Regions from separate parts of the Thalassospira marina genome, predicted to be linked through region 3. Evidence: riboswitches for the same ligand, from Rfam matches in the RefSeq annotation. Region 3 holds a riboswitch; each other region holds the start of a gene.
What was found. A riboswitch is a leader RNA that binds a small molecule or an ion and turns the genes downstream of it on or off. The one in region 3 is predicted to bind cobalamin.
Positions count from the first base shown of each region.

Region 1: linked by a shared signal. The riboswitch ahead of metE (5-methyltetrahydropteroyltriglutamate--homocysteine S-methyltransferase) and the one ahead of cobU (bifunctional adenosylcobinamide kinase/adenosylcobinamide-phosphate guanylyltransferase) in region 3 are both predicted to bind cobalamin.
Region 2: linked by a shared signal. The riboswitch ahead of CSC3H3_RS02295 (energy-coupling factor ABC transporter permease) and the one ahead of cobU (bifunctional adenosylcobinamide kinase/adenosylcobinamide-phosphate guanylyltransferase) in region 3 are both predicted to bind cobalamin.
Region 4: linked by a shared signal. The riboswitch ahead of CSC3H3_RS01215 (ribonucleoside-diphosphate reductase subunit alpha) and the one ahead of cobU (bifunctional adenosylcobinamide kinase/adenosylcobinamide-phosphate guanylyltransferase) in region 3 are both predicted to bind cobalamin.

Region 1 is NZ_CP024199.1:273,614-281,435, forward strand. It holds gene CSC3H3_RS01190 (mechanosensitive ion channel family protein) at 1-1,299, shown strand, start outside; gene secD (protein translocase subunit SecD) at 1,380-3,932, opposite strand; gene CSC3H3_RS24290 (hypothetical protein) at 4,037-4,468, opposite strand; gene CSC3H3_RS24295 (hypothetical protein) at 4,636-4,791, opposite strand; cobalamin riboswitch at 5,245-5,464, shown strand; gene metE (5-methyltetrahydropteroyltriglutamate--homocysteine S-methyltransferase) at 5,577-7,822, shown strand, end outside.
Region 2 is NZ_CP024199.1:513,828-521,649, reverse strand. It holds gene CSC3H3_RS02300 (ABCB family ABC transporter ATP-binding protein/permease) at 1-1,438, opposite strand, end outside; gene CSC3H3_RS02295 (energy-coupling factor ABC transporter permease) at 1,675-2,361, opposite strand; cobalamin riboswitch at 2,417-2,621, opposite strand; gene CSC3H3_RS02290 (glutamate-5-semialdehyde dehydrogenase) at 2,826-4,112, shown strand; gene CSC3H3_RS02285 (nicotinate-nucleotide adenylyltransferase) at 4,112-4,720, shown strand; gene rsfS (ribosome silencing factor) at 4,724-5,167, shown strand; gene rlmH (23S rRNA (pseudouridine(1915)-N(3))-methyltransferase RlmH) at 5,411-5,869, shown strand; gene CSC3H3_RS02265 (hypothetical protein) at 6,522-6,908, shown strand; gene CSC3H3_RS02260 (dihydrofolate reductase family protein) at 7,010-7,543, opposite strand; gene CSC3H3_RS02255 (L-serine ammonia-lyase) at 7,775-7,822, opposite strand, start outside.
Region 3 is NZ_CP024199.1:4,440,922-4,448,743, reverse strand. It holds gene cobN (cobaltochelatase subunit CobN) at 1-2,909, opposite strand, end outside; gene cobW (cobalamin biosynthesis protein CobW) at 3,054-4,094, opposite strand; gene cobU (bifunctional adenosylcobinamide kinase/adenosylcobinamide-phosphate guanylyltransferase) at 4,141-4,668, opposite strand; cobalamin riboswitch at 4,726-4,930, opposite strand; gene CSC3H3_RS20250 (hypothetical protein) at 5,418-6,044, shown strand; gene CSC3H3_RS20245 (histidine phosphatase family protein) at 6,215-6,865, opposite strand; gene cobS (adenosylcobinamide-GDP ribazoletransferase) at 6,862-7,822, opposite strand, start outside.
Region 4 is NZ_CP024199.1:283,978-291,799, forward strand. It holds gene CSC3H3_RS01215 (ribonucleoside-diphosphate reductase subunit alpha) at 1-2,597, opposite strand, end outside; cobalamin riboswitch at 2,699-2,912, opposite strand; gene CSC3H3_RS01220 (DJ-1/PfpI family protein) at 3,800-4,630, opposite strand; gene CSC3H3_RS24300 (hypothetical protein) at 5,025-5,579, shown strand; gene CSC3H3_RS01230 (TonB-dependent receptor) at 5,704-7,822, shown strand, end outside.

The DNA of each region.
Region 1 (7,822 bases), 360 kb from region 3:
CAGGAACATTTAGCGCAATGGTTGTTGGAGTATTATCCGCCTCTGGGCAGGTTTGCGGATGCCGTCGCTATCCTTGTTGTTTTATTCCTGATTTTTGCAATATCGGCCGTCATTCATATCGTGCTGCACCGGGGGCTGTTGCCTTCGCTTGAGCGTATCGGCGGCAGCCATCAGCACAATTGGCAAAAGCTCATGACAGGGAAAGGTCTGTTTGGGCGTGCCGCTCTCGTCGCGCAGGGGATCATTGTTCATATCCAGGCCGGGCTTTGGCTTGCAGATGGATCCTTTACCCTGCAATTACTCCATACAATATCAGAACTATGGATCATTTTCTTTGCGTTAATGTCGCTGTATTCCTTGCTCGATACAGCGCTCGATGTGCTGCGTTTCAGTATTACGGCCCGTACCCTGCCGTTACGCGGCATTTTTCAGGGCGTAAAGCTCGCCGCTTCAATTCTGGCTGGCTTACTGATTGTCTCAATCCTGATCGGGCAATCTCCGCTAATTCTGCTGAGTGGTCTGGGTGCAATGACCGCTGTTCTGATGTTGGTGTTCAAGGACCCAATTCTCGGGCTTGTTGCCGGCATTCAGCTTTCGGCAAACAGTATGCTGTCAGTAGGCGACTGGCTTGAAATGCCGAAATACGGGGCCGATGGTGATGTCATTGATATCGGCTTGACGACGGTCAAAGTCCGTAACTGGGACAATACAATTACAACAATACCAACTTATGCGCTGATATCGGATTCCTTTAAAAACTGGCGGGGTATGAGTGACTCTGGCGGCCGTCGGATTAAACGCAGCCTTAACCTTGATGCAACCAGTGTTCAATTTCTGGAAGAAGAAGATTTGAAGCGGTTGTATCGTGGACGCCTACTCGCCCCGTATCTTGATGAGAAAATTGAAGAAATCAAACAGTATAACAGTACTCGCAGCACTGACCTGTCGTCGTTGGTAAACGGGCGGCGATTGACTAACTTAGGAACGTTACGGGCATATCTTGTGGCCTACCTGCGGGATCACCCCAGGATCAGACAGGATATGACCTTGATGGTTCGGCAGCTACAGCCTGGTCCCGAGGGTGTTCCGATTGAAATATATGCGTTCACAAATACGGTCAAATGGCTTGAATACGAAGCAATCCAGTCGGATGTCTTTGATCATGTCCTGGCGATATTGCCTGAGTTCGGGTTGCGCATTCATCAAACGCCGAACGGGTACGATATGCGATCTCTGGTTCGATTTGATCGGGAGCCTCAACACCATATACCCGAACCCCGCGAGGTCGCAAATCTATGAGATGGGATAACCCGAAGATGAAAACAGGCGGCAAGGGAAATGCCGCCTGTTTGACGTCGCTATTCTCAGTTCACGGGTGATCAGTGGCCGTTATCAGCGGTAAGGTCTTTGGTCAGATGCTTTTCGTGTTGCTTACGGCGCCATGTATCAAGAAACAGCAGAATTGGGGCCGCAATAAAGATTGATGAAGTTGTCGCGATTGCGACCCCAAACACCATGGGTACAGCAAAACTTTCAACAGCATTGCCGCCACTGATCGCCATGGGCAAAATCGCCAAAAGCGTGGTGAGTGAGGTGAAAATACAGCGAACCAATGACTGGTTTATCGACATGTCAATAATTTCGCGCATGGGCATCTTGCGAAACAGCTTGAGATTTTCACGCATGCGGTCATATACGACGACCTTGTCGTTGACCGAATAACCAATGAGTGTCAGCAGGGCAGCGATTGCTGTCAGATTGAAGTCCAAACCCATAATCGCGAAAAAGCCGATTGTTTTTGTGACGTCTAAAATCAGCGTAACTATTGCCCCGACAGCAAAGGGCCATTCAAAACGCCACCAGATATATACCAGCATCGCTAACGTGGCGAGAATGACGGCTGTCGCTCCGGAGGTTGCAAGCTCGCCGCTCACCTTGGCGCCCACGACTTCTGTGCTTGAAAATGAGATATGAGGATCAAGCTGTTCGATGGCTGATTTGACTGTGTCGACGGCTTTTGTCTGTGCTTCCTCACCGCCAGGTTGCCGGGAGAGACGCAGCAGAACGTGCCCGTCTTTTCCTACTTCCTGCAGATTGATTTCTCCAACGCCGAGTTGCGAGAGGCTGGAGCGTAGCTCTGGGAGTTCGCTGACAAGTGAGTTGCTGTTTTGTGCTGTTGAGGCAAGCTCAATCTGTATACCACCTTTGAAGTCCACACCGTAATTTAACCCGGGTTTCAGAAAGAGGCCTACCGAGATTGCAGATAGAACCAATGAAGCAGCGATACCCATGAAACGTGCACGCATGAAGGAAAAATTGGTTTTTTCCGGCATGCAGGCAAAAATGGGCTCTATAACAAGCGTTTTCAGCCGTTTGCGCCAGACAATCTCGCTCATGATTACCCGGACGACGGCAACGGCAGTAAACATGGAAATTAGAATGCCAAGGCTCATGGTGATCGCAAAACCTCTAACCGGTCCGGATCCGAATTCAAATAGCAGGGCGGTCGCGATCAATGTTGTAATGTTGGAATCAACAATCGTGGCGTAAGCCCGTTTGAAACCTGCATCGAGCGCCATAAATGCCGATAGTCCTTTTCTGGTTTCTTCTTTTATTCGCTCATTGATCAAGACGTTAGCGTCGACGGCAAGGCCAATGCCAAGGATAATGCCTGCGATCCCAGGTAATGTGAGCGTTGCGCCTAGTGCGCTGAGTACGCCGACGGTCAACATAACATTCAGACCTAACGCGAGGTTTGCGATGAGCCCCCAGCGACCATAAAGAAATACCATCAGTGCGACGACAAGGGCGAAACCTATTGCGCCGGTATACAGCCCCATTTGAATGGAATCCGCGCCAAGGTCCGGGCCAACGGTTCTTTCTTCTATGACGGTCATAGGTGCCGGCAGCGAGCCTGCTCGTAGCAGAGCAGAAAGGGTTACTGTGTCTGCGACGGTGAAATTTCCGCTGATTTGCCCCGATCCGCCGGTGATCGCACTTTGGATGACTGGCGCGCTTAGAACCTCGTGGTCAAGAACGATAGCCAGTGGGCGACCAATATTTTTGCGAGTAATCTCGGCCAACCGGGTTGCACCAGAACCGTCAAAGCGGAAATTAACAATTGGGCGCTGGTTTTGTGGATCAAAGCCTGCATGTGCATCTGTCAGGTGTTCGCCCGTCAGCGTTGCGCTACGTTCGACAGTATAATTTTGTCCGTCTTTGCCTTTCAGTGTTATCAGGCTGGGTGAAGACTGAGAATTCCGTTCCGCGGGAGAAACCACAAGATAAAAGCCAAGTTTCGCCGTGCTGCCTAGAAGCTGGCGAACCTGGGCAGGGTTTTGCACGCCGGGAAGCTGCACAAGAACGCGGTCAGCACCAACACGTTGAATAGTCGGTTCGGCAATGCCGATCTGATCTATCCGGCTGCGGATAATCTCAAGGCTTTGTTGTGCGCTAGCATTAACCCTGTTTCGTATCCCCTCGTCAGAGAGGGTTATTGTAAGAGTGTGACCGTCGCCAGTGGTTTCCAGGTATTCAGGAGCCGGGCGATTGCCGGGAGTTTCAACCATTTTGTCGGTGAGACTTTTCAGGGCTTCACGGGTTGATTGCACTTCGTCAGAATTGCTTAAGGCAATGATAATGCCATGTTCTTTTGTTTTTACGCTGAGGGTCCGGATCGCCGCTTTTTTCAGCGTGTCCGATATTTCCTTTCGGGTGATGTCCAGTCTTTCTCGGATCATTTCATCTGTATCGATTTCAAGGACGAGATGAGAGCCGCCCCTAAGATCAAGACCAAGTGAAAGCTGTTTAGAGGGTAGGAAGGATGGCCATTGTGCCAACTGTTGGGAAGAGAGCAGATTTGGTAGCGCTGTGAGGAAACCCAAAAGTAGGATCAGGGCATAGAACACCACACGCCATGTCGAATTTCGCATGACAAAACTCCGGACAGTGAACCGGTCGTGAAAGATCCGTCACTGTCGTCTGATAACTTTGATTTATCGCGCCTGATGGCATGAAACGATGTAGGGCTGAGAAATCAGACGGTGAAAGGTGGAGACCGTGGTGCATAAGGTGCGAGCGACCGTGAAACGCGATTGTCATCGTTCGAAAAGGGACAAAAACGCGATGTAAGGCATACCAGAAGCTGAGCAGTCTGGTTGGCCCCAGCATTGAACGACGGATCGCTGAATGGCGGATGCTTTTTTCCTGCGGCGTGTCGGGAAGTCAGTACGTAATAGTCACCACCAGCGGGGAGAACACCCTGTTTTTCAGGAAACCCGTATGTTCTGGTTGTTGGTGCATGCGGGCTGAATGTTTCAGGAGTTATGCCTGTCGTTGACGTTGCCAGACTTCCGCCAATAATGGTCAGGCCGAGAAGCACCAGGCACAGCATTATCCATTGCAACGGAGAACGAGCCGCTGCTGTTAACTTGGTCTGTGCTGTTGATCTTGTGGCGTCGTTGTTCATTTAGCCTAGTTCCGGAATGGCTCCGGGAAAATAATCACTCAGGTGGCTATTGGCAACAATCGGATGGTCTAATCAATCAACGAAGATTGGTATTTCGGAGCAATAGTTTTTGCTGGAATGAAAATACCCGGACAGTCTTAACGATCCGGCACAGTTCTATTTGGTTTTTAGCTGATCACGCGTTTTAGTGCCGTAATTCGGCTTAACAACAGAAAATCTAGCGCGATGATGCTCAAATGGGTGAGGCCTGCCACTGGGTAGGCCAAGGACAGACCGGGCACCGCCACAATCGCATCTTTCCAAAGCGTGATGTCTTCGGGCATTCGCGGGACGCCTTGTCGTCCCGCGCCAGTTGTCAGATGTTTTCATCACATAATGATGCCGCGGGCAAATGGTGAGAATGGTGATTGGTGCAAGACAGTTCACGACAAAGTTCCAGGTACCAGCCTGGCTTTTATGCAGGGCAATGCCCTATGCCACGAGCCTGGCATTAGGCGAATAAACCTGAGGGATCAACGCCGTCGTTGTTGAGTGCCTCTGCCATCAGGGTTTGGACACCTGTATCGCCCTTGCGCGGAGAGACTTGATATTGCTCGTTAAAGCCATTGCTGTTTGCTTATTGGACGTCAGTATCAAGCGTTACCGGTTGGGAAACGCCGTTTCTACCGAAAGAGATGCACATGCCTCGGTGTCAAAAATTAGAGTATCGCTGTTTTCCCAATAAGGACATAAAGAAATGTTTATATTGTTATTGACGGCGAGCGTTATTTTTTGCAATTGTTCCATCTGTCGACGGTTCTTTCGTGCCAACTGGCATGAAAGCTAAGAGGGAATTCGGTGCGCTATTGTTTCGATGGCAATGCCGAAGCTGCCCCCGCAACTGTAAGCGGCGAGTTTTTATCCATCTGGTGTCACTGAAATATCCGATATTTCGGGAAGGCAGGATGAAAGCGTTGACCCGTAAGCCAGGAGACCTGCCTGCGACCTCATATTACATCCTCGGGCGGGGTGCCCCGGTGGAGTATTGTACACTCTACCAGGCTTTACTGCATGGGAGGGCGTACGTGCTTTCGCCAGGCCTTTGCCCCCATTTGATTGGGGTAAGCCTATGTCAGCTAAAATTCAAATTCCTGTCTCCACACTGGGCACGCCCAGAATCGGACCACGCCGCGAGCTTAAATTTGTGCTCGAAGAGTTCTGGTCGGGTAAATTGGACCTGAAAGGTTTGCAGGAAAAGACGGCCGCGTTACGGTGTGCAAACTGGGCGCGTCAAAACTCGCTTGGTGTCGAAAACATCCCGAGTAACGATTTTTCCCTTTACGATCATGTGCTTGATACCTGTGCCATGGTCGGAGCAATTCCCGATATTTATGACTGGCAGGGCGGTCTTATACAACCATCGACCTATTTCGCGATGGCTCGTGGCGAAACTCAGGAGGATTCCTGCTGTGGCAAGTCCGTGCGGAAAGGTATTCCTGCGCTGGAAATGACCAAATGGTTTGATACCAATTATCACTTTATGGTCCCTGAACTTTCGCCAGATCAGCACTTTGCACTTGCATCAACAAAAGCCGTTGACGAGTTTCGGGAGGCTAAATGCCTTGGTTTTAAAACCCGGCCGGTATTGCTGGGCCCGGTGTCTTTTCTGAAGCTCGCAAAATCAAAAGAAGCGGACTTTAACCCGGTAATGCTCTTGGATCGCCTGCTGCCGGTATATGAAGAAGTGCTGCGCCAACTGCGTGATAGCGGTGCAAAATGGGTCCAGATTGATGAGCCCTGTCTCGTTCTGGATTTGTCTGAAACAGACCGTGCAGCGTATCGAAAAGCCTATCATGTTTTAAATGAAACCGTATCGAACCTGAACCTGATGCTTACGACCTATTTCGGAAAGCTGGGTGATAATTTGTCGACCGCGCTGTCATTACCTGTCGCGGGCTTGCATGTCGACCTGGTGCGTGCGCCCGAACAACTGGAAGATGTTATTGCTGGTGCGTCGCCAGAGCAGGTGATTTCTCTCGGTGTCATTGATGGCCGCAATATCTGGCGGGCAGACCTTCAGGCGATTTATGATTGGCTTCTGCCAATTCTTGCAGACCATCAGGACAGGCAGTTTGAATTGGCGCCGTCCTGTTCTCTTTTGCATGTTCCCATAGATTTGGAACTGGAGAAGGAACTTGATCCGGACCTTAAAAGCTGGCTTGCATTTTCCGTCCAAAAAATAGCTGAACTTAAAATCCTGGCGCGTGCTTTTGCGCAGGGTGTCAGTGTAGTTGCAGGCGAGTTTCTGGCGGCTTCGAATGCAATTGCAGCAAGGCGGACATCTGAAAAAGTTCATAACCGATTGGTGACAGGGCGTGTTTTGGGAATCACACCGAACATGTCGCAGCGCCGGAACCCGTTCCCGGTACGGCGTGATTTACAGCAGAAGAAGCTGAAACTACCTGCATTTCCGACGACCACGATTGGGTCATTCCCGCAAACACCGGAAGTACGTAAGTCGCGTGCAGCTTTCGCAAATGGCAGCCTGACATCAGACGCCTATGATGCTTTTGTAAGGTCCGAAACTGAGGCGGCAATCCGTTGGCAAGAAGACCTCGGGATTGATGTGTTGGTGCATGGCGAATTTGAACGTAATGATATGGTTCAGTATTTCGGTGAAAAGCTGGCCGGTTATGCATTCACCAAGTATGGTTGGGTTCAGAGTTATGGGTCACGCTATGTTCGTCCGCCAGTTATTTTCGGAGATGTTTCAAGACCGGAACCCATGACGGTGAAATGGTCACGATATGCCCAGTCGTTAACGGATCTGCCTGTTAAAGGCATGCTCACCGGACCGGTAACCATGTTGCAATGGTCTTTTGTTCGCGATGATCTGCCAAGGCGTGATGTTTGTGCCCAGATTGCATTTGCGCTGCGAGACGAAGTAATTGACCTTGAAGCTGCGAGCATCGGGCTTATTCAGATTGATGAACCAGCAATTCGTGAAGGTTTACCACTGCGCCGCGCGGAATGGAAAACCTATCTGGACTGGGCAGTTGAATGTTTCCGTATTTCCGCTTCCGGGGTTCGGGACGACACCCAGATTCATACGCATATGTGTTATTCCGAATTTAACGACATCATTGAGGCCATCGGTGCAATGGATGCAGATGTCATCTCTATAGAAACCTCGCGGTCAAAAATGGAGTTGCTGGAAGCGTTCGTTAATTATGCCTATCCGAATGATATTGGGCCGGGAGTGTATGACATTCATTCACCGCGGGTACCTGCTATTGATGAAATGGTTGAGCTCCTCGTTGCTGCAACCCGTCAACTGGCAACAAGCCAGATCTGGGTTAATCCGGATTGCGGTTT
Region 2 (7,822 bases), 600 kb from region 3:
TGCTGGCAAGGGTTGCGGCCTTGTCGATTTCATCCTGTGCGGCACCGGGGCGACCATAGGCAATGTTATAGGCGATGGTGTCGTTAAACAGCACCGTATCCTGCGGCACGATCCCGATGGATCGCCGCAGCGACCCCTGGGTCACATCGCGGATATCCTGCCCGTCAATGGTGATGCGGCCACTTGATACATCGTAAAAACGAAACATCAGGCGGGTCAGCGTCGATTTACCGGCACCACTGGGTCCAACCACCGCCACGGTTTTACCGGCCGGCACTTCAAAGCTGACACCCTTTAAAATCTGGCGATCGGCGTTATAGGCAAAATGCACGTCTTCAAACCGCACGGTTGCCTCGTTGCACACCAGATCCTGCGATGAGGCGCGGTCTTCGACCTCCTTGCCAACATCCAGCAGGGAAAACATGCGTTCCATGTCGGTAAGGGACTGTTTGATCTGGCGATAAACAAAACCCAGAAAGTTCAGCGGCATATACAGCTGCAGCAGGTAGGTATTGACCAACACGAAGTCACCCACCGTCATACTGCCGTTTTTAACCCCGTTTGCCGCCAGCAGCATATTCAACACCAGCCCGACCGCAATAATGGCCCCCTGGCCGATATTCAGCTTGGAAAGGGATTCCTGGGATTTGACAGCCGCAACCTCGTATCCACGCAGCGCCTTGTCATAGCGAGAGGATTCATGGGCTTCGTTGCTGAAATATTTGACCGTTTCATAATTGATCAGACTGTCGATGGCCTTGGTATTGGCCTCGTCATCGCGCTGGTTCATTTCACGGCGAAATTTCATGCGCCATTCGGTCACGATCAGCGTGAAGGCAATATAGATGACGATGGTGACAAACGTGATTAACGCGAACCACACATCGTAAAGCACCCACAGAATGATCGAAACCATCACGATTTCAAGCAGGGTGGGCAGAATGTTAAACAGCATGAAGGACAGCAGAAATTCGATGCCCTTTACGCCACGTTCAATCGCGCGCGAAAGCCCGCCCATTTGCCGGTCCAGATGGAACCGCAAAGACAGTGCATGCAAATGTTCAAATACGCCAAGGGCCGCATTGCGAATGGCACGCTGGGCCACCTTGGCAAAAACGGCATCACGAATTTCGCCAAAGGCCGATGACAAAACCCGCACCAGGCCATAGCCGATAATCAGACTGACCGGCACGGTCACCAACGCGGCTGCCGCATCACCCGCTGCTGCTGCCTTGCCCCCGCCCAGGGCATCGACCGCATATTTATACAAAACCGGGACATAAACGTTCGCCACCTTTGCCCCCACCAGGAACAAAAGTGCCACAACGACACGTATTTTTAATTCGCTTTCACCCTTGGGCCACAGATAGGGCAAAAAGGTTTTGATCACGCCCAGATCGGCGCGGGCGGATGATTCTTTGGCACCCGTTTGTTTCACTTCTTCTTCCTTGTCATACCCGTCCCCGATATGGGCGTTGCGCCAGATAACCGGCCGCGTTCTCGAAATTTCCCCTTACCCATGATCCACAAATGGCCCGTAAACCGCAATTTGGCAAGCATCGCTATATGAAGATGCACCAGACAGAGGCAAAACCCACCGCCATAACGGCCACAAAAAAGGCGTCCCCCGCACAGCAGGGAACGCCCAACGCAGTCTATATCAGGCCAGATGGCTTAGGCGGAATGCGCCGAACCATAAAGGCGGCGTTCAAACAGGCCACTGTCGCGGAACCGATAAAGCGACTTGGCAACAGCAAGCACGGCAAGGTCGATCAGCGGTTCAACCAGAACAACGGTCATATAGGCCGCGCCAAAGCTGACAACATGGGCGATGTTGGTTGCGCCAAAACCCTGGCCATAAAAGGCCCAAAATGCGACCCAGCACACAATACCCCCCTGATAGGAGGTCGAAAGTGCCAGTGCCTGCACATAGGACACATCCTTGTAGGCGGTTTTCGCCGGGATGATTTTGTTGGCAAGTACGCCCATGGCAAATAACGGCACCAGCAGCGTGGTCAGGTTGATGCCATATTGCGGCAGATCGAAGGGGGCAAAAAACAGCCCCTGGATTAGAAGGCCAAGTGCCAGGCCAATGGCCGCAGGTGCCGCCCCGAAAATCAGAAACAGGGTCGAGCCCAGAATAAGGTGAACTTCCGAAACCCCGACCGGATGATGCGGCAGAACTTCAAAAAACACAAAAACAAGCAATGTGGTGATTACACTGCGCGCCAGAAGCGAGCCCAGACCATCGCGCTTGACGGTATCGACAGCCATTTTACCGGCCACCCCAACCGCACCGGTTGCGGTTGCATAGCTTAGCGCGATTTTGGCACCATCAACGACACCAGGTTCAATATGCATGACTAATTCCTTTCTTGCACCCACCGTGCATGGACGCACCGGCACACCGGTTACGTCGGTTATAAATATTCGGGCAGGTCTCCTGACTGGTGCCGATTGTTGCAATTCCGCCTTCCCGGGATGATCCCAGTGACATCAAGGAAGCAACCGGCACTTACAGTTGCGGGGGCAGTTATGGACTGGGCAAATTGCCTTCACCATATTCCCTATTATTCCCGGCAGGCCAAAGCCGCCGTGAAACCCGAAGTTTCAAGGTAACAGACCGACACACGGACGGGTACGAATTTTCACCCGCCTTTGCCAAAAAAGCGCACAGTTTATATCCGTAATAAAGCGCAGGGATGTGGCACACCAAGGTGATTGCAGTTCCCGGGCACCCGGACTATGTTGCTAATTTGTTGACGATTTTACAATTTAAGGCCGCACCATCCCAAAAGGTGGTGCCCAATGACGGAAACAGGACCATGACGGCACTTGCCAGCACCGAAAACCAGGACATTCAACAATTGATGCTTAGCATCGGTATCGCCGCGCGCGATGCAGCCCTGATTTTGGCACAGGTCCCGTCACAGCCAAAAATTGATGCCCTTAATATTGCTGCCCGCCTGATCCGCGAAAATGCCAGCCAGATTCTGGCTGCCAATGCCATTGATATGGAAGGTGGCCGCAAAAAGGGCCTGACCGCCGCCCTGCTGGACCGGCTGGAGCTGAACCCCGCCCGGGTTGAAGCCATGGCAAAGGGCGTTGAGGACGTTGCCAAACAGAATGACCCGGTTGGCCTGGAAATGGCACGCTGGAGCCCCGAACATAACGGGCTGGATATTGCGCGTGTGTGTGTACCGCTGGGTGTGATCGGCATCATTTATGAAAGCCGCCCCAATGTAACGGCCGATGCCGCCGCGATGTGCCTGAAATCAGGTAATGCCGCCATTTTGCGGGGTGGTTCGGAAAGCTTTAATTCGTCCCGTGCGATTTTTGAATGCATGAAGCAGGGCGTGGTCGAAGCTGGCCTGCCCGAAGCCTGCATTCAGATGATCCCGGTGACGGACCGTGCCGCCGTGGGCGAGATGCTGAAACTTTCCGATTATATCGATGTGATCGTGCCGCGCGGGGGCAAGTCGCTTATTCAGCGCATCACGGATGAAAGCCGCATTCCGCTGTTCAAACATCTTGAAGGGCTGTGCCACACCTATATCCATGCCAGTGCCGACCCGGCAAAGATTTGCGATATCGTTGTCAATGCCAAGATGCGCCGTGTCGGTGTGTGTGGCTCAACCGAAACCATTTTGATTGACCGTGACGTTGTTGCCAGCCTGCTGCCGCAGGTGATTGCCGCCCTGAAGGATGCCGGTTGTGAAATGCGCGGCGATGAAACCGTTTGCAGCCTGGATGACGCGATCAAACCGGCGACCGAGGAAGACTGGTCAACCGAATATCTCGATGCGATTGTATCGATCAAAACGGTTGATGGCGTGAAAGATGCCATCCATCACATCAATCATTACGGATCGCACCATACCGATGCCATCCTGGCCGAAGACACAAATGCAGCCGAAGCCTTCCTGAACGGGGTGGATAGCGGCATTGTTATTGTCAACGCATCGACCCAGTTTGCCGACGGCGGTGAATTTGGCATGGGGGCGGAAATTGGCATTTCGACAGGCAAGCTGCATGCCCGCGGCCCGGTTGGTGTCGAACAGCTCACCAGCTATAAATATGTGGTGCGTGGCAAGGGGCAAACACGCCCGTGATGAAGGTTCGCATTCCGCGCCGTCATAATGCGCCACCCCGAGTCGGATTACTGGGCGGGTCGTTCAACCCCGCCCACGAGGGGCATTTGCACATCTCGCTTGAGGCGTTAAAGCGCCTTGAGCTTGATGAAGTGTGGTGGCTGGTATCGCCGCAGAACCCGTTAAAGTCCCGCCAGGGCATGGCAGGACAGGCCGAACGCTTTGATTCGGCGGAAATGATCGCACAACATCCCCGCATTGTCGTTTCTGCAATTGAAACCCAGTTAGGGACAAGCTATACGGCCGACACACTTGCAGCCTTGCAGCGGCGTTTTACCCAAACGCGATTTGTCTGGCTGATGGGGGCGGATAACCTGGCTCAGTTTCATCGCTGGAAGTTCTGGCAAAAGCTGATCCACTGCGCGCCCATTGCGGTTCTTGATCGCGAGGGTTATTCTAATAAAGCATTGCGTGGCACTGCGGCAAAGCGTATGGAACGCTGGCGCATTGCCGCAGAAAAGGCAGGTCTGCTGGCCGATATGGATACGCCAGCTTGGGTTTACCTGCCGATACGGCGCCATCCGGCCTCTTCAACGGCAATTCGTGCCGAAGGCCGGTGGCAGGTTTGACCTGTGGGTGTTTTATTTCCGCAAGATGATGGCGGCGAACATCCACCCCAAATTAAGGTGGCGACAATAATTACTGCGAAAAAAAGCCTGACACCAAGCGAGTTGCTTGCGCTCATTCAGGAAACTTTGAACGATGACAAGGCCGAAGACCTTGTAACCATCGATCTGACCGACAAAACAGCCATGGCTGACTATATGATCATTGCTTCGGGTTCCAGCTCGCGCCGGGTTGCCTCGATGGGTGAACATATCGTCGAAGCCCTGAAAGATGCCGGACAGGGTCGCGCTGCGGCCGAAGGCACCGAACAGGGTGACTGGGTTCTGGTTGATGCCGGTGATGTCATCATTCACCTGTTCCGCCCGGAAGTCCGCGCCTTTTACAACATCGAACAGATGTGGGGCGTTGAAAATCCGGCCCTGAAACAGCAGGCCGCCCGTCTGTACTGATAGGCAACCGGCCTTGTGCCCGGCGTGATGCCGGGCTCATGTCCCCGGTTTTTGCCTTTGTAATATGGCCCGTAACGCCATCTGGCCCGGGCATCAGGGCTTTGCGCGGCAAAAATGGCCGCCAGCCTGCGAACCGGCACAAAACGCTGTCCTGTCACGCCCGGTTTTCAGCATCGGATATCAAAATACCCGCCCCTGGCACCAATCCCTACCATCTGACCAGATAAACGGACGACCACACGCATGCAAATCACCCTTGCCGCTGTAGGCCGTATCAAGGCAGGCCCGGAAAAGGACCTGTTTGATCATTACATCGCCCGTTTGCGCTGGCCCTTTGCCCTGCGTGAAGTCGAAGAAAAGAAAAAGCTGCCGCCTGCACAGCTAAAGGCGCGTGAGGCGGAATTGCTGCTCGGCGTGATCCCGGAAAATGCTTTTCTGATTGCCCTTGATGAACATGGCAAAGAATTCGGCTCCATCGATTTTGCCAAAAAACTTGAAGGCTGGATCGACCAGAATGGCGGCAATATCGCCTTTGCCATTGGCGGTGCCGACGGGCATGGCGACGCCATCAAGGCACGCGCCAATGCCATGTGGTCGCTCGGCAAGGCAACCTGGCCCCATATGCTGGTACGCGCCCTGATCGCCGAACAGCTTTTTCGCGCCCATGCCATTCAAACCAACCATCCCTATCATCGAGAATAGCCTTCACCACCTTGGCATAGCGCCAATAAATTCTTTATGATCAGATACTTGCGAATTTCATAAGCAAAGACTAAACAAGCGCCCTTATGAAACCCAAAAGGGGGATTAAGGGTGTTTAAACAACTTCGACTGGCAGCCGTTATGGGCTGCATGATGGTTCTTGGGGCCTGCGCCGTCGGGCGCAGCGTTGTCGATATTAAAGCCCTTTGCCCTTAATCATGCTCATTTTGCCGCTGCCATTTGTTGCCCAGCAAGGAGAAGTCCGCAGGGCGTAATGGTTTTACGGCCAAGGATTTCGACGTAGCAGGGCGACAAATGACAGCGGCCCGAAGGGTTTCATTTCGGCGGCTTCTGGCTGTGTTACATCACTTGCCCGATACACCGCATCGCGCTGCGCGATGTGCCTTGCCAGAAGACACGCCGAAATGAAATAAAATGAACATGATTAAGGGCAAAGGGCTTTAACGGGCCAGCAAGCTCGATTAACCCCAGCGAAGGCACAGCCGTTCGGATCGTTGCGGTTAATGATCTCCGCGAATTTCAGGTTAAACCGCGTTCGGCGGATATCCCGTCGCTTTCCGATGCGAAAATTGATGACCGTGCCATTACCGAACGCGCCTATGCCCGCAAACGCGGCGGGTTTGGCAAAGCATTGGGGGATGTTTTGCTGCCCGAAGGCGAAACGGTTGCCAATCAGGTTAAAGAAGCCATCACAACCGGTTTTCGCCGGGCCGGATACCGCGTGCTTGATGGTTCCAGCAACGCAACCGACGCAGCACAGGCCATTCCGGTAACTGCCGATATCCTTGAATTCTGGACATGGATGCAGCCGGGTTTCTGGCAGCTCACGCTTCATAACCGCATAAAGGTAACGCTTAAGGGGGATTTGCCCGCCCTTGGCAATGGCATGACGGTTGAACACCATTATCAGGATGGCATGCAAATGGTGCTGGATAACGACTGGCCGCAAACCGCTGGCCAATCCCTGACCGAGTTTGCCGACGAATTACGCCTGCGCTTGCAACAGGCCGCCAAATAGGCAGAAACCGCAAAACCAAAAAACAAAAAAGCCGATAGCAGGCCAAACCTGCTATCGGCTTTTGATTTTGTGCAAACACAATATGCGTTGCCAGATGGTGGCTATTTCAGCCGGTATTCCATTTTCACCACACCCGATTCATAGATCTGGGTTGAAACCGGCGTCGGGCGCAGATGGCTGGTATCCTTGTCAAACAGGGATATCCCCTCGCCCAGCACCACAGGAATAACAAACAGGTCAAGCTGGTCGACCATATTGGCAAACAGGAACTGGTTGATCACACTTGCACCACCCACGATCCAGACATCACCATTGTCTATCCGTTCGTTGCGCAAGGCATCGGTCAATTCCATCAGGCTGCCGCCAAAGGCGACAGTATTTTCAGGTGCATCATCCCCTAGCGGATGGGATGTCAGAACAATGGTGCGACGGTCGCCATACGGCCACTCACCATAGGACATCACCTGATCAAAGGTCCGGCGACCAATAATCAGCGTGCCAATCCGGTCCAGGAATGCTTCAAAGTCAAATTCTGTCGGGTCATAGTCGTCCAGCCAGTCAACCGCGCCATTCGGACGCGCGACATAACTATCCAGACTGACCGCGACATAAACGCGGAACAGTTTTTTACCCATTGTCATAGCCCAACCAACCAGCCGGATTTTTCCGGCTCAATTTTAGTTTTAGTTTAGTATCAATTTTCAGATACTACCCCTGATTGGTGGCGATATTCCGGCTGGAATAGGGTTATCTGGGCGACCAAACAGCAAAAACGCCCCAAAAGCCGACATTTTCCGGCCCTTGAGGCGTCCATTTAGGCCATATTTGACCTTTTTGCCGTCACGTTTACGAAATGCGCGGGCAAATCAGCATTCGACGACGTTTACATTCACCGCCAGGCCCCCCTGGCTAGT
Region 3 (7,822 bases):
ATGCGTGGCCGCGCCAACAGCGACAGGGGCAAAACCTCAAACCCCGTCACCCGGCGCGAGGCGGAATCCCATGTTGGCTTAACCCCCATCAGGGCCATGGCCTGGGCTATATCATCGCCGCCGGTGCGCATATTACTGGTTCCCCAAACCGAAAGCCCAAGGGCCGACGGCCATTCGCCATGTTCCTGCACATGGCGTTCAAGCAGCAATTCCGCCGATTTCCAGCCAAGATGCCAGGCCGCCGGTGTCGGCACGGTGCGGGTATCGACCGAATAAAAATTACGCCCGGTTGGCAATACATCGGGCCGCCCCCGGGTTGGTGCGCCCGATGGACCCGGTTCAACAAACTTGCCGGCAAGGCCACGTAAAATGCCCGCAAGCTCCGCCGTACCACATTGCGTTATCGCCGGGCGCAGGGATGTTTCGATATCGCAAAGAACATCCTGTGTATGGTGCCAGCTTGCATCCGCCTGCTTTTCACCCGCCACCAGATCATGGGCCAGCAATTCAAGGCGTTCCACCGTATCGCCCAATGTCCGCCAGGGGCCACATTGCCCGTCATAGGTACAAAGGGCGGCGGGTTTGGGCCCGTACCAAACATCGCCCATGATGCAATCCAGCGGGTCAAACGCCATCTCACCGGTTAGTTCCGGCATCAGGTCGCGCACCAGCGCACGATGCAGGGAGGCGGTTTTGCCGCGATCAACCCCACGGGGCAACCGCGCCAGTGCCACCAAAAGGTCGGTCAACAGGCGACCTTCGGGGGCCTCGCCAAAAATATGCAAACCATCGCGGATCTGAAGTTCCTTCAGCTCGCACAGGTAATTATCCAGTTTTGCCAGCGCGCTTTCTTCATCTTCGCCGGTTTCAATACCGCAATCGCGGTCCAGCCCAATGCGTACCGCCAGTTCCAGAATATCGCGTTTCAGCAGGGCCAAACGGCGCGGGTCAACGGCGGCGGCATCGTAATATTCATCTACCAGGGCCTCCATATCCTTTAGCGGACCATAGCTTTCGGCACGGGTTAAAGGGGGCGTCAGATGGTCAATAATCACGGCCTGCGCCCGGCGTTTGGCCTGGGTACCTTCGCCGGGGTCATTGACGATAAAGGGGTAAAGATGCGGGGTCGGGCCAAAAACGGCTTCGGGAAAGCAGGCATCGGACAAAGCCAATGACTTGCCCGGCAGCCATTCCATATTGCCATGTTTGCCAAAATGGATAATCGCATGGGCATCAAAGCTGTGACGCAGCCAGATATAAAAGGCGAAATAATTATGCGGCGGCACCAGATCGGGCGAATGATAGCTTTCAAGCGGATCAATATTATAACCGCGCGCGGGCTGCAAACCGACCACGACATTGCCCATTGGCACAATCGACAGGGCAAATCCGCCTTTATCGGCGCGATAAAACGGGTCGCTTTCCGGCGTGCCCCAGCGATCCATCACCTGATCCCGAATGGCAGCGGGCAGGGCGTCAAAGGCCGCCTTATAATCCGCCAATGGCAGGATGATGCGAATATCGCGCTGATCAAGGGCGGTAAAATCATTGGTCGGGCCGGATTTGACCTGATCAATCAGGGCATCGCCATTTGCGGGCAGGCTGGCAATGTCATAGCCCGCCGCCTGCATGGCCTTTAGCGTGGTGATCATGCCTGCCGGGGTATCCAGGCCAACACCATTGCCCAAACGCGCATCGCGGTTGGGATAGTTCGCCATCACCATCGCCACCCGTTTTTGCGGGGCCGGGGTTTGGCGCAGGCGCACCCAGTTTGCCGCCAGTTGCCCAACAAAATCCACCCGGTCCAGGACCGGGATATATTTGACCAGATCAATCTCGGTCAGCACATCCCGCCCGGCGGAACCCTTAAAGGATATCGCGCGCGAAAAGATGCGGCCATCAACCTCGGGCAGGGCGACATTCATGGCGATATCACGCGCGGCAAGGCCATTTACGCCATCGCGCCAGGCGCTCTCGCTGCCGCCCGACAATACCACCTGCATCACCGGGGCATCCACGGCATCAAACGGGCTTTCGCCGCGCAGGGCACCGGGCACAGCCAGGGCAAAGCCGGTGGTATTTAAAATCAAATCACACTTTGTTTCCGCCAGCCAGTCTGCCACCAGGGCAGCGGCCACCGGGTCCTTCAGGCTGGAAACAAAAACGGGCAGGGCGTTAAGACCGGACCGTGCCAGCGACGTGATCACGGCATCAATCACATCAAGATTACCCGCCTGGATCAGCGCCCGGTAAAAAACCACCGCCACCACCGGCTTGCCAGCCTGCCAAACACCGGCAAGGTCGGACAGGGCCGCATTGCTTTTACCCGGCCAATAAAGCCCGGCCTTTACCAGCGGGGCAGGCGGTTGCCAATGCCATTGGATGGCGGGATCAGCATTATCCGTTTTCGCCGTGATACATTCATAAACATATCGCAACAAATTTTCGGCATTGCCCGGCCCGCCTTCAACCAGATAGCGCCAAACCTGTTGCCATGCCTGGCCTTTGACGGTCGACAGCGACAGCAATTCGGCATCGGGCTGGTCATCGCCGGGAAGCAGCAGTAACGGAATGTAGCGTTCGCGCGCCAGTGCGACGAATTGTTCAATGCCATATTCCCAATAGCCGCGCCCGCCCAGCACCCGCACAATGATGAAACGGGCATGGGACACCACATCATCGATATAAAGATCGACCGACATGTTATGCCCCAGCTGCAACAGACTGGCGAGGCGCAGCGACGGTACCTTGCCGGGAAATTCGGCATTCAGGTGCCCCTGTGCCGTTGCCAGACAGGCCAGTTCGGATTCCGCCGCCGAAAGGATAACCACATCACCGGGGCGTTGGCCCAGATCAACGGCCTCGCTGCCATCGGTGATCATTCCCGGCTGTGCGGCAAGTAAGTGCATGAATAAGGCCTGTCTGCAAAGGGATGGGCATTAAATTATCTGGCCCAAAAACAGCGGCAGCGCATGATCACTGCCGCAATTTTCGGGCACAAAGGGAGCATGCCTGAAGCATTAAGGCTGCTGCCTTTCAGGGTTTAAAGTGGATCAGGCCGCCAGAATGGCGCTGGTAATTGCCTGCTGGTCCATATCATGCAGGCCAATCACCACCAGACGCGACTGGCGGGTTTCGTTTTCCTGCCAGGGGCGGTCAAAATAGCGCTGGAAGCGTTCACCAACACCCTGCACCACATGGCGCATCGGCTTGCCCGGCACATGGACAAACCCCTTGATGCGCAAAACGTCAAATTCCCGCACCACATTGATCAGGCGCTTTTCAAGGGCAGCAGGGTCCGTGACATCATCAAGCGTGACGACAAAGCTTTCAAAATCGTCGTGGTCATGCTCATGGCCGTCATCATGATGGGACGGGCGGCTATCAAGGTCATCCTCGGCGGCGGCCCCCAGGCCGAGCAGCACGGCATTTTCAATGCGCGCATGTTCGGTCGCAATGATTTTGACCGACGGGCGTTTCAGCTCGGCCCGAATATCGGCCTCGACCCTGCTTTTTTCATCGCCGGTCAGAAGGTCGGTTTTGTTTAAAACCACCATATCGGCGCAATGAAGCTGTTCTTCAAACAGTTCTTCAAGCGGGCTTTCGTGATCCAGGTTTTCATCGGCCTCGCGCAGGGCCTGGACTGCGTCGTGATCATGGGCAAACAGGCCATCGCGCAGGGCGGCGGCATCAAGCACGGCAACAACGCCATCGACCGTCACACGCGAACGGATTTCCGGCCAGTTAAAGGCCTTTACCAGCGGCTTGGGTAGGGCAAGACCAGATGTTTCGATAACGATATGATCAGGCGGGGTATCGCGATCCAGCAGCTTTTGCATGGTCGGTACAAAGTCATCGGCCACGGTGCAACAGATGCAGCCATTGGCAAGTTCCAGAACGTCTTCTTCGGCACAGCCTTCAATGCCGCAGCCATTGATGACTTCCATATCCACGCCAACATCACCAAATTCATTGATAATCAGGGCGATACGCTTGCCACCGGCATTTTCCAGCATATTGCGGATCATGGTGGTTTTGCCGGCCCCCAAAAAGCCGGTAATCACGGTTGCGGGAATTTTACCCAAATGCGCCATTATCTTTAAATCCTTGAAAAACCGGGTATCACATACCGGATTGAAATTATTTAACACTCATTGGAATGCCCGCAACCACCAGCGTCACCTGACGCGAAAGTGCGGCAATGCGCTGATGCAGGCGCCCGGCATGGTCGCGAAAGGCACGCGCCATTGCGTTTTCCGGTACAATGCCAAAGCCAACCTCGTTTGAGACCAGCAAAACCGGCAAAGCCAGCCGGGGCAAAAGCGCGCAAAGGCGCTCGATCTCGGCCTCGATATCGTGCTCGCCAATCATAAGGTTGGTCAGCCACAGGGTCAGGCAATCCACCAGAACCGGACCTTCGCTTTGCTGATCAAGGCGTTCAAGCACACCGCACAAATCATGCGGTTCCTCGATCGTGGCCCAAAGCGGGCCGCGGCGCTGTTTATGATGGGCAATACGATCGGCCATTTCATCGTCCCAGGCGCGTCCGGTGGCAATATAGGTGCCCCCGCCTGCCGCAATGACCATATCCTCGGCAAATTTGCTTTTGCCGGAACGTGCGCCACCCAATATCAGGTGAACGCCATTTTCAATAACCTTTGGGGCCATGGCCCGTTCCTTGCGCTATGGTCTCCACCCGAGACCCGGTTGCAGTTGATGCCCAATGATCGGGCATCACCACTGGCAGGTTTCCTGGCTTCGGGCATGTCGGTCATTTCCCTTCCCAAAGGGGGTTATCCCATCCTTCAGTGGGTGGCAGGTTTTTCTGCCGCAAATGACCCATCCCGTTACAGTTGCGGGGGCAGCATCGGTCTTGCACCGATTTCCCGTTACCAGTCGGCGCGGCGACACTAGCCCAAAAGACTCTCGATTAGAAGGCCCCGCGTCGCATTGGCGTTTTTCTCCCAATAGGAGAACAGGCGAGTCCCGCCAACCGCACCGGTTGTTAAACACATTAAATTCAGTGTGTTAGGGGGTTTCCTGCGAAATAAAAAATTGGCCCGTCACAAACGCGAAAATTTTGGTGCATCCGCCAGACCAAAAACCCCTGATCACCGCAGATATCAAGGACCGGTGCAGAACCGGACCTATATCCAACCCGCACGGGGTAAGCCCCGGCAACTTAAAGAATAAGTCCGCCCTAGACGAAAGGTCAGTATTTGTAAGAATTGATATGTTGAGGCCATTTTGTCTTTGAGGGAACATCGGAGCCATAAAAAGGAATGTAAACACACCGGGAAAACCCGGGTGTAGGGGACCCGAGCGCTGTCTGCATACCGTCATTCCAGATAACTTTAAAATTGTTTGTCCCGATGGCTTTAGAACACTATGTCGAAAAGATTCGCGCTCAGGAAATATTGATCTGGCAGACCACGTCACGCCGTGACATGTGGACCAAGCTGCTTGACCGGCTTCAAAACGATGCGCCGCATTTCTCCAGCTTTCTGGAGCAACATGCCGACGACAATGAAGTAGTGCTGCGCCGCCGCCAGGTGCGCGCGCTTTACAAGGCTGACCCCGAACTGGGAATGGTTGCGGCCATTATCTGGACGCATGCCCGTGGTATCCGCGTTAACGCTCTTTCGCTGCTGGTGCGCGACCTGCCAACCCTGGTCGAGCTGTTTGACCGCGACGATTTCAGTGATGAATCGCTCAACCATTTGCTGGGCCAGCCGGGTATTTCCGTCCCCACCGCCAGCAAAATGCTGTCAGCCTGCGGTAAAAACTTTGATGGCATTCCCGCTGCCATCCTTGATGATTCAATTTCAGCCGCAATTGAAAGCTCTGAATTCGCCGAAGATTTCCCGCGCACCAACCTGTTGCGCGGCAAAGCCCGCAGCCGCCCGCTTGATTATTACAAAGCCTATCTTGCCGATCTGAACGATCTTGCGATCAAACACGATATCTCGCATGACAATCTTGATCGCTTCCTTGCCGAATTCACCGGCAATGGCGAAACCATCGCCAGCCGCAAATCGGCCTGATTGTTTACAATCACCGCATGTTTCACAGGCCCAACCGGCCATTGTTTACCAAAGCGACAATGGCCGGGCCTGAATGCGCGACAAACCTGCCACAACAATTCGATATCGATATAAAATCGGCGGCGGGTCAGCCCGTAACGCGATTATACAGGAAGCACCGGAAAAACCAGTTAATCCTGGCAAAGCTGCAAATTCACCCCGCCAATCCGCCAACCGGGGTTTTCCGGCGCATCAAGGTAATCAATGCGCGTCAGTCCCAGCGGGGAAATATCAAACGACAAGGCAGCCGACGGTTTAAGCCCCAGAACTTGGGCAAGAATGGCGCGTATTGTCCCGCCATGTAAAACAGCCACAATATCGCATCCCACATGGTTCTGGTTAAGCCTGCCAAAGGCCTTTACCGCCCGCTCTGCCAACTGGTTAAAACTTTCACCATTTGGCGGGATGGCATTGGCATAATCATCCCAAAACTGGCGGGCTTGATCTGTCGGGATATCCGCCCATCGAAGCCCTTCCCAGTCACCGAAATTCTGTTCACCCAATTCGGGCACCTGAATTGGGTCATCAGCTGCCCGCGCCGTATCTTCGCCGGATTGTTTTGAACCACGCAAATCCTGCACCTGATTTAGGGTATCGATGCTTCTGGAAAGCGTGCTGGTGATATAAACCGGGTTACGGGGCAGAGTTGCGGCCAAAAATTCCAGTGCGGGGCGGTTATGAAAAACCGCCTTAAGGTCGGTCGCGCCATAAATCACACCTGCCGGGTTTTCCACCGGGGCATGGCGGATCAACCACCAGCGGGTAATGGCAAAGCTGCTCATACCAGGCCCTTTGCCAGCAATGACAATAACGATATCGCAACGAAAATTTCAGCCACGATCTGGCTACACCCCAGAACATCGCCACTTTGCCCGCCAATTTGCCAATATGCAACCAGCCCAACCACCCCGCAGGCCAACCCCATGGCGAGCAATGCGCCCAGCATCAAAACCGGGCCTGCCACCAGCATGGTGATGATAACAGTAAACAATAATGCCACCATCAAGGGCACAAGGCCGGGCCGCCCCGCACCACGCCCCAAACCATCGGGCCGGGCAGGGGGCAAGATGGCCATCATGGCGGGCATGGCAAGGCGCGAAAACATGGCAGTAACGATCATGACCATCATGAACACACCCTGTTCAATCGCCTGTTCCAGCACAAAAAACCGCGCGGCAAAGGCAAGGATCAGGGCAACAACGCCGTAACTGCCAATCCGGCTGTCACGCATGATTTCAAGTTTGCGTTCGCGCGTGGCCCCGCCACCAAAACCATCCCCGCAATCGGCAAGGCCATCTTCATGCAGGGCACCGGTCAGGCCGACCATTGCCAGCAAGGCAAAAACCGCCGCCAGCCCGGCATTGCCGGTTAACCACAACAGGGCCTGTGCCGGTAAAACCGCAATACCGGCCAAAAACACCCCAACCAGCGGCCAACACCAGACAGACCGGGCAATAAGGCCAGATTGAAAATCAAGCCGGGCGGGCCAGGGAATACGCGAAAGCAACATCAGGGCACGGCCAAAATCGGCGACAATCCATTCAGCAGGCCCATTTGCATCATGCCCGGCAGCACCCGTATTCACAGGCCTTTCCGCCGGTTCATCGCCCCCCAGATCATGATCAACCCCCGACGCGTCCCCAACGTCACCTTCCTGTGCATCTGCGCGATCAGCAGGGGATGGTGTTGCCTTCGCGCTGGCTTTTTTGCCATCGCGGGCAGAATGGGGGGATAGGGGC
Region 4 (7,822 bases), 370 kb from region 3:
CGGGCCGCCGCTTCGATCAACCAGGAAGAGTCCAGTTCAAAGGCCGTTGCATATAGTTCCTTTAGATCATCGGGGATGCGGTCGATCTGCCCGACACTGCCGTCATAATATTTCAGATCAGAAATCATGACTTCATCCCAAATGTCGCGGGCTTTAAGGTCACGAACCAGGGCGGCGTTTACGACCGTAAAATCCCCGGACATGTTCGATTTGACGAACAGATTGCGATAAGCCGGCTCGATGGACTGGCTGACACCACAGATATTAGAGATTGTTGCCGTCGGGGCGATGGCCATCGTGTTGGAGTTGCGCATGCCAACGGTTTTTACCCGTTCGCGCAGGGTTTCCCAGTCAAGGCGTGTGCTGCGATCGACGTTAAACTCGCTGCGGGTTTTGGCAAGCAGGTCCAGGCTGTCTATCGGCAGGATACCACGTGACCATAAAGAACCTTCAAAGCTTTCATACCGTCCGCGTTCGGCAGCCAGATCGACCGAGGCCGCGATGGCATGATAGGCAATTGCTTCCATGCTTTCGTCGGCAAATTCGATGGCAGCCTGGGAAGCATAAGCAATTTTCATGGTTTGCAAGGCGTCCTGGAAACCCATCAGGCCAAGGCCGACCGGGCGATGACGCAGATTGGAATATCGTGCCTCGGGAATGGTGTAAAAGTTGATATCAACCACGTTGTCAAGCATGCGCATGGCGGTTTTAACCGTTTTGGCAAGTTTGGCATGGTCAATGCCCTTTTCCGTGACATGTGCGGCAAGGTTGACTGAGCCGAGATTGCAGACTGCAACCTCGTCATGTGACGTATTTAGGGTGATTTCGGTGCACAGGTTGGAGGAATGAACAACACCGCGATGCTGCTGCGGGGACCGGATATTGCAGGGATCCTTGAAGGTGATCCAGGGATGTCCTGTTTCAAACAGCATGGTGAGCATCCTGCGCCACAAGTCAACCGCACGGATGGTTTTGAAATTAGTGATCTGGCCTGCGACGGTTTTGTCCTCATAGGCTTCGTAGGCTGCTTTAAATGCGTTGCCATATAGATCGTGCAAATCGGGTGTGTCATCTGGTGAAAAAAGTGTCCATGAGCCATCATTGACGACACGTTCCATAAACAGATCCGGCACCCAGTTGGCCGTGTTCATGTCATGGGTGCGACGGCGGTCATCGCCGGTGTTTTTGCGAAGGTCGAGAAATTCTTCGATATCGATATGCCAGGTCTCCAGATAGGCGCAAACTGCCCCCTTGCGCTTACCGCCCTGGTTAACCGCAATGGCGGTGTCGTTGGCGACCTTCAGGAACGGCACCACGCCCTGGCTTTCTCCGTTCGTGCCTTTGATATGGGCACCAAGGCCGCGTACCGGGGTCCAGTCATTACCCAGGCCGCCCGAATATTTGGCCAGAAGCGCATTGTCGCGAATGGATTTGAAAATGCCTTCCAGATCATCAGGCACCGTTGTCAGGAAGCAGGAGGATAATTGCGGCCGGCATGTTCCCGAATTGAACAGCGTGGGTGTGGATGCCATGAAGACAAAGCTGGAAAGCTGGTCATAAAATTCGATGGCCTTGTCTTCACGGTTTACCTCGCGGATGGCAAGACCCATAGCGACGCGCATGAAAAAGGCCTGGGGAAGCTCGAACCGGGTTCCTTTAATATGCAGGAAATAACGGTCATATAGCGTTTGCAATCCCAGATACTGGAAATTCAGGTCGCGGTCGGGTTTGATTGCAGCACTGATCTTTTTAAGATCAAAGCGCGCTAGTTCCGGGTCTATCAATCCGGCATCAATGCCGGCTTTTAAAGCCGCTGGGAAATAGGTTGCGTAGCGATCTTGCATTTCGCTTTGTGTCGCCTGGTCCGGGCGATCACTGAGGAAACTCAGTGCTTCATATCGTAACTTGTCAAGCAATAGGCGTGCACTGACAAACGCATAATTCGGTTCGCGTTCAACAAAGGTGCGCGCTGCCATGATCGGGGCCAGCGCCAATTCCGCGACGGATACACCGTCATAAAGGTTCCGTTTCGTTTCCTCAAAAACAGGATCGGCAGATACACCTTCAAGATTGGCGCAGGCTTCATCGATAACGGTTGCCAGTCGGTCAAAATCAAGCGGCGCAAGCGTGCCGTCAGCATTTTTGACATTGAGGTTTGGCTGGTTGCCCTTCTTTTTCTTTTTACGCCCTTCAACTTTGGCGCGCTCACGGGCGCGATCTTCACGATACAGGACATAGGCCCGTGCGACTTTGTGATGTTCACTGCGCATCAGGGCGAGTTCAACCTGATCCTGAATATCTTCGATCTGAAGGGTGTGTCCCGGGGCTGCCCGGCGCAGAAGCACCGATGATACCTGTTGGGTCATATCATCGATAATATCGTGTACCCGGTGAGAACCTGACGCCGTTTCACCCTCGGCGGCCAAAAACGCTTTTGTTAGCGCGGTTTTGATTTTGGCCGGGTTAAAGTCGGTAACAGATCCGTTCCGGCGGATCACCTGATAGGTGTTCTCGCCTGATAAAGACTTACTGGAATCTGAGAAGTGTTCTGGATGAAAGGAACGTACAAGAAGTTCCTGTTCAAGTAGGTCTGACATTGTTTACCCCGTAAAAGGGGGCAAAGGCCACGCGGACGCATGCAGCAATATTGGCATGAATTGCCAGTTACAAGCGCTCCACTGGGACACCCCGCCCGTGAACGATAAATTCCATCACGGCAGGTCTCCTGGCTTGCGGTTATGGCGCTTGCATCCAGCCTTCCCGAAACGAAATTTGTTTCAGTGACATAAAAGGATGCAAACTCGCCGCTTACAGTTGCGGGGGCAGCTTCGGCATTGCCACAGGGACTGTGGCTCACCGTATTCCCTCTTAGCCTTCGAGAATATCGAAGGACCGTGATGTCTATATATTGCGTTCATATTGGTTTTTTCGTCAATATATATGTCTTATTGACAGATGCAGACGGTTGTCTGCAATTTGCGGGAATCCCCGAAACATTTGGGGTCATGATGTCATTAATATCGGTCCGGCGATGACTCAATGTTCGAGGTTGTTTGATAAGAGCGGTCGTGAGTAGCCAGCATTGAACGACGGATCGCTGAATGGCGGATGCTTTTTTCTTGCGGCGTGTCGGGAAGTCAGTACGTAATAGTCACCACCAGCGGGGAGAACACCCTGTTTTTCAGGAAACCCGTATGTTCTGGTTGTTGGTGCATGCGGGCCTGAATGTTTCAGGAGTTATGCCTGTCGTTGACGTTGCCAGACTTCCGCCAACAATGGTCAGGCCGAGAAGCGCCAGGCACAGCATTATCCATTGCAATGGAGAACGAGCCGCTGCTGTTAACTTGGTCTGTGCTGTTAATCTTGTGGCGTCGTTGTTCATTTAGCCTGGTTCCAGAATGGCTCCGGGAAAATAATCACTCAGGTGGCTATTGGCAACAATCGGACGGTGTAATCAATCAACGAAGATTGGTATTTCTGAGCAATAGTTTTTGCTGGAATGAAAATAGCCGGACAGTCTTACCTATCCGGCACAGTTCTATTTGCTTTTTAGCTGATCACGCGCTTCGGTTGTAACGGTTAGACAATAGTGTCGTTTTTGACAGTAAGAGTTTGTATCGCCCGCTAAAGCGTTGCTTTTGCCCATTGGGAAAAACTGTCAGGCGTCGCAGGTTGGGGGAGCTCTGTTTGCGCTGGGCTGGGAGTGCGCGCTTTCAATACCTAAGGGAAATTCATCATGAGGGTTGTGATGGAGTATTCCGGATCGTTTAATCAAAGCGGCCGTAATGGCCGATACTCCTTATATTCCTAGGCGTTGTCCTGCGAGCATTGCTTCTCTTTCAACTTCTGCATCGCGGCCTTTGCGATGTTCTAGTGCTTTTTGGGTGCGTTCAGGCCCGGCTTCTGCGGGGGTGCCGTTGTGAAAAGGGGGCTGGGGCGAATATTCAAGAATTAATGCAACTCGTCGTGCAGCTTCCTCATCCTTGAGTTTGGTGGCAATGACAAGGGCGCAATCAATGCCTGCTGTCGTGCCACCTGCGGTAATACGATTACGGTCAACGACGACACGTTGGTCAACATGTCTTGCGCCCATCAGAGGGAGAAAACGGGTCAGTGCCCAGTAACCTGTGGCATCGTAACCATTTAACAATCCAGATGCGGCCAGTGTGATGGAGCCGGTGCAAAATGCACTAACCCATTTCGCGCGAGATCCTCTGTCAGCTAGGAAATCAATAACTACCGGGTCATTCATATAGGCGATGGTTCCTATCGTACCACCGGGAACGAGCAATACATCAAGGTCGTTAGGACATTCATTAAAGGTGTGTGTGGGGGGAACCGAAAAACCAAGTTCGGTCGCAATCGGTGACTTATCTTTCCAAACCAGGAATATTCGGCAGCGTAGAATTGTCAGAACGGTGAGCGGGCCAACCAAATCAAGTGCGACCATGCCTGGATGGATCAATATTGCCACGTTTGGCGCATCAGCAGGAATTGGCATCATATGGGGTGCTGGTCGGGTTTTATCTTCAGCATGGGCCATGCCGGATAATGCCACAGGTAATGTAGCCGCAGCAGCTCCTGCAGTTGCAAAGGACAGGAAACTTCTGCGATTGAGCATTTCATCCATTTATCTTCTCCCGATATGGTCGCGCGTTTGACATCGAATTAAAAGCCGCGATTTATGAAGTTTGTTTGGGTATTTCCGTTAACTGTTAAAGATGGACAAGGTGGAAGCTCAATTATTCCCAAAAATATTTGTTAAGCGCTCTCAAGTTAATGTGATGTGCTTGTTGATTGAGGAATCGCGAGAGCGAACATCTTTGTTTCATTTGCCTGCCAGGAAAAAAAATCTCAACAGAAGTGGAATAAAACACTTCCCTGATTGTCTACTCCACTATGGTTAAGGACGACAAACCGACACAGGGCGGGGGTGCAACGGTGGAGTGGTATTCAGGGCGTATGTTTTTCGGGATATGTGATGGAACTGATGTTTATCAATTCCGCGATCCTGTAAATGTGAGATGGTCGCGTTCGGATATGGTGCAACGCCATTCTCAGGAGATCATCGGCAGGTATTGGTTGAGGTGCGATTTGATATTATCGCGGACGATAAAATCGGTAATCACACGCTCATGAATTGCCAGGATCGACAGGCCGATTACAGAGCCGCTTGCTTTGCCCGAACTGAATCTTCAAGTGTTTTCTTTCGTCTTTTATTGATCTTGTGTGTTCTCGTTTCTGCATTTAATGCTGCGGGCACGATGCCGATTTTCAAGAAAAGCGGCGGGATTGAGATCGTTATTTGTTCTGGTCACGGTCCGGTCAGGTTTGTTTCCAGCACCACAGAAACGTCTTATCCGAAAAATAAAAAGTCACATATTCCGCCGGCCAGTGCCGTTTGTAGCTGGTCGCTCCTTCACCATGCAGCCATCGATGCAAATGTTCCGCTTTTCGATGCCCCGGTTTTCCTATGGATGCGGTTGCCGGACTTCCTGGTTGCTATCAGCCAGACGATTTCCCAGTCGATTTTTGGGCCTGTTGGGCGGTCCCCACCTTTTCGTGTGATGTCAGCATAAATATTCCCGGTGTCAGGCTCATGACACCGTATGCATTCACTCTCACCAACGTCCCTGTTGCAGATTTTCCCGAGTGTACCGCACGTGGTACTTGTGAACCCTGCCGTTTGGGATAGTGATCATCATGGAAAGAAATTTTCAAATGGCAGATTGTCGGACCAGACAGTTGCGTCCTGTCGTTACGGCCGTTTTGTGGCTGGGAACAGCATTAACTTTTTGTATTTCCAACCGAGCCGTAGCCCAGAATAATGATATCGAACTCGCCCCCATTGTCATCAATGCAGATAAACCAAACACAAAACTGACACCTGTATATCCAGGCGGGCAGGTTGCTGCAGGTGCGGGCCTTGGCATCCTGGGCAATCGCAGTGATATGGATTCACCGTTTAGCACCAGGGCATTTACGTCTCAACTGGCGGAAGACCAACAGGCGCGCGCACTAAGCGACGTGATGATAAATGATTCTTCTGTTTCGCAAACCTTTCCGCGCAGCAGCTATCGTGACGTTTTTTATATCCGCGGATTTAGCTATTTTACCTACAACATCCTTTTGGACGGCATGCCGGGGATGGTTCCCAAACAGCGGGTATTACCGCAAAATTATGATCGTTTCGAAGTGCTCAAAGGGCCAGATACCTTTCTTAATGGTGCTGTCGTTGGCAGTGCTGTTGGGGGAAGCATCAATGTCGTTCCCAAATATGCTGAGGACGATCCAACGCATCGGATGACGCTTGGCTACAGTTCGGATGCCCAGCCTTCAGCCAGTGTGGATTTGGGGCGACGTTTTGGTTCAGAGGGTCAATTTGGTGCGCGAACCAATCTGACTTTCCGGGATGGTGATCTGGCCGTTGATGATTATAACGAACGACTTGGATCTGCCGTGTTGGGGCTGGATTACCAAGGCGACAGGCTGCGTCTTTTTGCCGATCTCGGCTATCAGAAAAACCACACCGAGAATACGGATTGGGCTTTTCGTCTTGCACCGGGAGCCCGCGTTCCAGATGCGCCCGACGGAAAAATTAATCTTTCTCAGGATTGGGCTGGTTTTGACACCGAGGATTATTTTACCACGCTGCGTGGCGAATACGATTTTTCAAAGGTAACAACGGGCTATTTTAAACTGGGTTATGCTCATACTGCGACAGAGGGGACCATCGCCAATCCATCGTCTTTGCAATCAAATGGGGATTTTACTGTTGGTGGAAACAGTTTTCCATCCGGTGGCCAGCATCGTTATGCCGAAACAGGAGTCAAAAACAATTTTTCGACAGGTCCGGTGCACCATGAAACGGTACTTGCGGCATCGCTATGGGACCTGGATCTGAAATCGGGTTTTGCCGATCTTGGTGTGGGTGGGGTTTCAAATATATACGATCCGGTCGCATTCCCCGGGCCGGCGGCGGGTTCTGAACTGACGCTTGACGAGTTTGGCACTACATCCAAAACCCGGTTTAGCAGCCTGATAGCTGCCGATACACTCGGCTTTGCTGATGATCAGGTACAATTGACGCTGGGAGGCCGCTCGCAGCGGATTAAAGCCCAAGGATATGATGCAGCCACAGGTAATCAAAAATCGAGTTATGATGAAACCCGTTTGACCCCGGCGGCTGGTGTTACATGGCATCTGCGTCCGGATATTTCCATTTACGGAAATTATGTTGAATCTCTTCAACAGGGACCGACTGCACCGGCAGGAACCGTTAACCAGGGTGATGTTTTTGCGCCAGTGGTATCGCGCCAGGTGGAGGTTGGCGTGAAATACGATGCGGGCAGCTGGGGCGGGCAATTGGCCTATTTTAACATTCGCCAGCCAAGTGGCGTGACCGATCCTGTGTCGAATGTTTATGCTGTCGATGGCGAACAGGAAAATCGTGGTGTCGAGCTGAATATTCAGGGTGAATTGAAAGAAGGCCTGCGCGCCATTGGTGGCATAACGGTGTATGATGCCGATGTCAGCGGTTCAGCAGGCGGTACGCTTGATGGTAACCGCCCTGTTGGTGTGCCCGACTGGCAAAGTGTTGTTGGCTTGGAACAGGATATCAGCGCCGTACCGGGATTTACCGTTTCCGGGCGTGTGATCCACACTGGTGAACAATATGCTGATGCATCAAATACCCAAAAGCTGCCCGATTGGACCCGTTTGGATGTAGGTGCCAGATACACCATCGACCGACCCGACAGTAACCCCATCGTTGTGCGCCTGAGCATTGAAAATGTGTTGGGGCTTGATTACTGGGCATCGG